One region of the Actinomadura monticuli genome, then DNA from elsewhere that is predicted to be linked to it. Evidence: riboswitches for the same ligand, from Rfam matches in the RefSeq annotation. Region 1 holds a riboswitch; the other holds the start of a gene.
What was found. Region 1 has a riboswitch for glycine ahead of gcvP (aminomethyl-transferring glycine dehydrogenase). Riboswitches for the same ligand answer to the same signal wherever they lie in the genome.

Region 1 (3,394 bases):
CGTACCCGGCGGCCTGGTCGACCGGGGCGAACGGGTGCAGGTCCGCGAACTGCGGCCAGGTGACCGGCTCCATCTCGGCGGTGGCGTTCAGCTTCATCGTGCAGGAGCCGAGCGGGATCATGGAGCGGTCGAGCGCGATGTCCTTGTCCTGGAGGCGGCGCAGGTAGCGCAGCATCGCGGTCTCCGAGCGGTGCGCGTGGAAGACCGGGTGGGTCAGGTAGGGGCTCTCGCGGCGCAGCGCGTCCGGGATCGCCTCCTCGGCGCCGTCGGCGGCCGCCGCGCCGAACGCCGCGAGGACGGCGGCGACGTGCCCGGGCAGCGTGGTCTCGTCGCAGGCGATCCCGACCCGGTCGGGGCCGTCCGGGCGCAGGTTGATCCCGCGCTCGCGGGCGGCGGCGACGACCTCGGCGGCGCGGCCGGGCACACGGGCGAGGACGGTGTCGAAGAACGAGCCGTGCACGACCTCGACGCCGGCGGCGCGCAGCCCCGCGGCGATCTCGGCGGCGCGGCGGTGCGCGCGCTGCGCGATCGCGGCCAGGCCCTCGGGGCCGTGGTAGACCGCGTACATGCTCGCCATCACGGCGAGGAGCACCTGGGCCGTGCAGATGTTGCTGGTGGCCTTCTCGCGGCGGATGTGCTGCTCGCGGGTCTGCAGCGCCAGCCGGTAGGCGGTGGCGCCGTCCGCGTCGACGGACACGCCGACGAGGCGCCCGGGAAGCTGCCGCTGGATGCCCTCGCCGACCGCCATGTAGCCGGCGTGCGGGCCGCCGAACCCGTAGGGGACGCCGAACCGCTGCGCGGACCCGACGGCGATGTCGGCGCCGGACTCGCCCGGCGGGCGCAGCAGCGTCAGCGCGAGCAGGTCGGCGGCCACGACCGCCTTGGCGCCGCGCTCGTGCGCCTGCGCGATGACCGGCTCCAGGTCGCGGACGGCCCCGGACGCGCCCGGGTACTGCAGCAGCACGCCGAAGAAGTCGCCGTCCGGCAGTCCGGCGGACAGGTCGGCGGTGACCACCTCGATGCCGAGCGGGATCGCGCGGGTCCGGACGACCTCGATCGTCTGCGGGAGGGCGTCGGCGTCGACCAGGAACGTGCCCGGCTCCTTGCGCTTGGACACGCGGTGGGCGAGGGCCATCGCCTCGGCGGCGGCGGTCCCCTCGTCCAGCATGGACGCGTTGGCGACGGGCAGCCCCGTCAGGTCGGCGACCACCGTCTGGAAGTTGAGCAGGGCCTCCAGGCGGCCCTGCGAGATCTCCGGCTGGTAGGGCGTGTAGGCGGTGTACCAGCCGGGGTTCTCCAGGACGTTCCGCAGGATCACGCCCGGCGTGACCGTCCCGTGGTAGCCGAGCCCGATCATGGACGTCAGCACGGTGTTGCGGGACGCCAGTTCGCGGAGCCGGTCCAGCGCGGCGGTCTCGCTCAGCGCGGGCGGCAGGTCCAGGGAGCGGGCCGTGCGGATCGCGGCGGGGACCGCGGCGTCGACCAGCGCCTCCGCGCCGGAGTAGCCGATGGCGGCCAGCATCCGGGCCTGGTCGTCCGGGCCCGGGCCGATGTGCCGGTCGGCGAACGCGGAGCGCGGATGCTGCGGCGCGGCCACGGGGGCGAAGAACTGGGCGGTCATGGAGAGCCTCCTGGCAGCTGCGGTCGCTCAGGTCCGCCGCCGGCACGGGCCGGCGGCGCGTCTCCCCCTCTGTCATCGGCACCTGAGAGCTTCACCCGCGCGGCGGGGTTTCCCCTTCGGTGAGCCGCCGCCCCCCGAGTGCGGGGACCGGCGCCTGCTTTCCAGAGGTGCCTCGCCCGAGCGGTCCTTTTGCCTGAGAGGTTCCGGGGAGGTTGCCCCTTCGGCGTCCCACGCTGGCGGCGTGGGATCTCTCCCGCCCAGGGTCGACGGCATGTCCTGGACGAAACCCTACCCAATGACCCGCCCGGTCGATCGTCCCGGCCCCCGCCGCCGGGAGCGGACACGGGGGCGTCCTTCCGGCGCCGGAACCGTACCGGCCGGTACGATGTGCTCACTCACCTGGGACAAGACGGACCTCGGGCCATGGGGGCGGAGATGGGGCTGCGAGGTGCGCGCGCGACGGGCCGGATGCCGGGACGGCACTCGACGGCGCGCGACCGGTTCTGGGACGCTGATCACGATGACGGATGGCCGGGGCGGCGGTACCGCGTGACACGGACCCACGACGGCGCGGCGCGCCCGCGGCACGGCGCCACCGCCGCCGGGGTGCCCGTCGACGAGCCCGCCCAGCCGGACCGGATCCGCCGGCCGTCCGACGCGATCAGGTTCGCGGCGTCGCTGGTGGGGCTGGCCGCGGTGATGCTGCTGGTGTCGATCGCGCAGCAGACCACGCACGGGCTGCAGACCGACATCGTGCAGGGCACCGCGCACGCGCCCCGGCTGCTGCTGACGCTGGCGACGCTCGTGTCGAGCTTCGGGGTGCTGGCGGTGCCGATCGCGTTCGCCGTCGAGCGGCTGTTCCACAAGGACGGCACCCGGGTCGCGATCGCGCTGCTGGCCGCCGTGATCGCGTTCGGCGTCACGGTGGGGCTGGACGACCTGGTGGTGCGGGCGGCGCCCGGCGGCGTCCTGGACTCGCTGATCTGGGGCGGCACCGAGACGGCGCCCGTGCACACCGACATCGCCCCGGTGATCGCGTTCGTCAGCGCGGTCGGGATGGCGGGGCGCTCCCGCTGGCAGGCCGCGACCTGGACCATGATCGGGCTGGCGGCGCTGACCGGGCTCACCGCGTCCTACGCCTCGGTCGCCGCGCTCGCGGCCACCTACTTCCTCGGCCGCGCCATCGGCCACGGCACCCTGTACGCCGTCGGGACGCCGAACCCGCGGCCGACGGGGGCGGCGGTCGTCGCGGCCCTGGAGCGGCTCGGGCCGCGGCCCGTGCGGGGCGCGCGGCTGGACGACCCCGCCGACGACGCCGAGGCCGGCCGCCGCTACGGCGTCGTCCTCGCCGGGCGTCCCGCGGGCGGCCGGGTCCCCGCCGGGCGGGGCGCGCACGGCGACTGGGACCTGGAGATCCGCGTCCTGGACCGCGACCAGCAGACCGCCGGGCTCCTCTACCGGATCTGGCGGCTGCTGCGGCTGCGCGCCACCACGACCGGGCGGACGCTGCGGTCGCTGCGCCGGTCCCTGGAGCAGGAGTCGCTGATGGCGTACGCGGTGGACGCGGCGGGCGTCCGGACGCCGCGGCTCACCGGAACCTGCGAGGTCGGCACGGAGGCGGCGCTGCTGGCCTACGAGCACGTGCCGGGGCGGCGGCTCGGCGACGTGCCCGCCGCGGAGATCACCGACGAGCTGCTGACCGACGTGTGGCGGCAGTTCCGGGCGATGCAGGGCGGCCGGCTCGCGCACCGCCGGCTGCAGGAGGACGCGCTG
Region 2 (3,394 bases), on a different contig from region 1:
GACGGTCATCGGGACGGTCTTCCCGCCGTTGTCGCGGATCAGCACCCGCAGCTTCTCGTAGTCGCCGTCGATCTTCGTGCCGCCGAACGACACGATCCGGTCGCCCGCCTTGAGCCCGGCCTGCGCGGCGGGCGTCGGCGCCGCGTTCGCCGGGCACTGCGTCGTCTGCGACTGGCTCGCGGGCACCATGCACGGGAGGACCTCGCCGATCACCGGCTGGGACTGCTTGGTCCCGATGCCCATCAGCAGGATCGCGAAGAACATCACCGAGAGCAGCAGGTTCATCGCGGGCCCGCCGAACATGATGAGCAGCTTCTGCCACCACTTCTTGGCGTAGAAGACGCGGTCCTCGTCGCCGGGGCGGATCTCCTCCAGCGCGGCGCCGCGCGCCGACTCGATGAGGCCCTGCCACGGCCCGGTGCTGACCTGCCGGACCTGACCGGGGGCGTCGCCCTTGCGCGGCGGCAGCATCCCGATCATCCGGATGTAGCCGCCGAGCGGGATCCACTTGACGCCGTACTCGGTCTCGCCCTTGCGCCGGGACCACATCGTCGGCCCGAAACCGACCATGAACTGGGTCGTCCGCACCTTGAACAGCTTGGCGAACGAGAAGTGGCCGAGCTCGTGGAGCGCGATGGACACCAGCAGGCCGAAGAACAGGATCAGCATTCCTGCCAGGTAGACCATCCCGCTTGCCCTTCACGTCGCGCCCCCGCGCTCACCGCGGGTGATCTCCGGTAACCAACCAAAGAGTACGTGATCCGCCCGCATTCGGTTGAAGCCCGCAAGGAATCCCCGCAGCGCCCGCGGGCCGCCCCGCTTTGAGGTGGGCTGCTAAGGCGCGGCGCGGGCATTCACCCGCCGTTGACTATCCGCGCGGCGGGCCACATGCGCATCATGGGCCGTTCTCACCCCGTCATTGGAGGTACTCACCTTGAAGCGCGGACTTGTAGCGATGCTGGCCTTGACGCTCGCGCTCGGCGGATGCGGCGGCTCCGATGACGGCGGCACGGACTCGGGCGGGTCGGCGCCCTCCTCGCCGGGGGCCTCGGCGCCGTCCGGCACCTCGACCGCGAAGGGGATCACCGGCACGCCGACGCCGCCCGCGGAGTCGAAGGTGACCAAGAAGTTCAACGACTGCATGACCGACCAGGGCGTGCGGCTGCCGAGCCCGAACCCGTCGACGACGCCCGCCAAGAAGGACCTGGAGAAGATGAAGGCGGCGCTGAAGACGTGCATGCGGAAGCTGCAGCCGCCGGCGTCCTCCAACCCCGGGTGACGGCGGGTGGTCGGCGGGCAGGGGCGCTGCTAGATTGGCGGTTCAGCCGTTGATCCCGTGCGGGAGAGTCCCACGCAGCCGGTGTGGGACGCCGAAGGAGCAACTCCTCCCCGGAACCTCTCAGGCCCACGGACCGCACGGACCAGGCGACCTCTGGAAAGCGGGGACCCGGGTCCCCCGCCGAAGGTGAAAGCCCGCCCGGCAGGCGGGTGAAGCTCTCAGGCGCAGATGACAGAGGGGGAGGCACCGAGACGCCCGGTGCGCGAGTGGGACGATGGACCACATGCGCCCGTGACGAAGGAGCCGAACCCATGTCCGCCGATCCGAAGACCACCCCGCTGCACGACGTCCACCGGGACCTCGGCGCGAACATCGTCGACTTCGCCGGGTACCTGATGCCGCTGCGCTACAAGAGCGAGACGGCCGAGCACGAGGCCGTCCGCACCGGCGCCGGGCTGTTCGACCTGTCGCACATGGGGGAGATCTTCCTCTCCGGGCCCGGCGCGGGCGCCGCGCTGGACTACGCGCTGGTCGGGAACCTGTCGCCGATGCCGGTCGGCAAGGCCCGCTACACCATGATCTGCGGGCAGGACGGCGGCGTCCTCGACGACCTGATCGTCTACCGGCTCGCTGACGAGACGTGGATGGTGGTCGCGAACGCCGCCAACGCGGCCGTCGTCCGGGACGCGCTGACCGAGCGGGCCGCCGGCTTCGAGGCGGCCGTCGACGACCGGTCGGACGCGTACGCGCTGATCGCCCTCCAGGGCCCGCGCTCGCAGGAGATCCTGGAAGGGTTCACCGACGCCCCGGTGGCCGGCCTCAAGTACTACGCGATCCTCGCCGGGCGGGTCGCGGGCGCCGACGCGCTGGTCGCCCGCACCGGGTACACCGGCGAGGACGGTTTCGAGCTGTTCGTGGACGCCTCCGACGCCGTCCCGCTGTGGCGGGCGCTCGCCGCGGTGGACGGGGTCGTCCCCGCGGGCCTCGCGGCGCGCGACTCGCTGCGCCTCGAAGCGGGCATGCCGCTGTACGGCAACGAGCTGACCGCCGAGACGACGCCGTTCGAGGCGGGCCTCGGCCGCGTCGTGAAGCTGGACAAGCCGGGTGACTTCGTGGGCAGGACGGCCCTGGCGGCGCAGGCGCAGACCCCGCCGGGCCGTAGGCTCGTGGGACTGGTCGCGCGCGGGCGTCGCGCGCCCCGGAAGGGGTACCAGGTCGTCACGTCCGGCGGCACGCCGTGCGGGGTCGTGACGAGCGGCGCCCCGTCGCCCACACTGGGCAGGCCGATCGCCCTGGCCTACCTCGACAGCGGCGTCGAGGAGACGGACCTGGCCGTGGACGTCCGCGGCCGGCACGAGCCGGTGGACGTGGTCGGACTGCCGTTCTACAAGCGGTCCTAAAGAGCCCTAAGAGAAGGTTGTCCGGGGGTGTGGGGGTCGGCCCCCACCATCAATGAGAAGTTGTCGGGGGTGTGGGGGTCGGCCCGGCCCCCGCCATGACAGGAGAGAGAATCGTGAGCGTTCCGGAGCAGCTCCGCTACAGCGAAGAGCACGAGTGGGTGTCCGGCCTCGGCGGTGAGGACGGCATCGTCACCGTCGGCATCACCGCGCACGCCGCCGACGCGCTCGGCGAGATCGTCTACCTCGAGCTGCAGCCCTCGGAGGGCGACGCCGTCGAGGCGGGCGAGCCCTGCGGGGAGGTCGAGTCCACCAAGTCCGTCAGCGACCTCTACTCCCCCGTGAGCGGCGAGATCACCGCGATCAACGCCGCCGTGGTGGACGAGCCGAAGGTCATCAACGACGACCCGTACGGGGAGGGCTGGATCTTCAAGGTGCGGATCTCCGACGAGCCGGGCGACCTGCTCGACTCGGCGGCCTACGCGAAGCTGATCGAGGAAGCATGAGCCTCTACGACTCCCTCGCGACGGCCGATCCGGAGGTCGCCGAGGCCGTCGCCGCGGAGCTGCGCCGCCAGCAGACCACGCTGGAGATGATCGCGTCGGAGAACTTCGCGCCCGTCTCGGTGCTGGAGGCGCAGGGCTCCGTCCTGACCAACAAGTACGCCGAGGGCTACCCCGGCAAGCGCTACTACGGCGGCTGCGAGTACGTCGACGTC

Region 2: another riboswitch for glycine. It lies ahead of gcvT (glycine cleavage system aminomethyltransferase GcvT); the one in region 1 lies ahead of gcvP (aminomethyl-transferring glycine dehydrogenase).

The regions. Positions count from the first base shown of each region.
Region 1 is NZ_JAXCEI010000021.1:42,098-45,491, forward strand. It holds gene gcvP (aminomethyl-transferring glycine dehydrogenase) at 1-1,621, opposite strand, end outside; glycine riboswitch at 1,681-1,792, opposite strand; glycine riboswitch at 1,793-1,887, opposite strand; gene SM611_RS32900 (lysylphosphatidylglycerol synthase transmembrane domain-containing protein) at 2,171-3,394, shown strand, end outside.
Region 2 is NZ_JAXCEI010000005.1:501,868-505,261, reverse strand. It holds gene SM611_RS14250 (M50 family metallopeptidase) at 1-687, opposite strand, end outside; gene SM611_RS14245 (hypothetical protein) at 956-1,279, shown strand; glycine riboswitch at 1,330-1,425, shown strand; glycine riboswitch at 1,430-1,517, shown strand; gene gcvT (glycine cleavage system aminomethyltransferase GcvT) at 1,591-2,679, shown strand; gene gcvH (glycine cleavage system protein GcvH) at 2,793-3,182, shown strand; gene glyA (serine hydroxymethyltransferase) at 3,179-3,394, shown strand, end outside.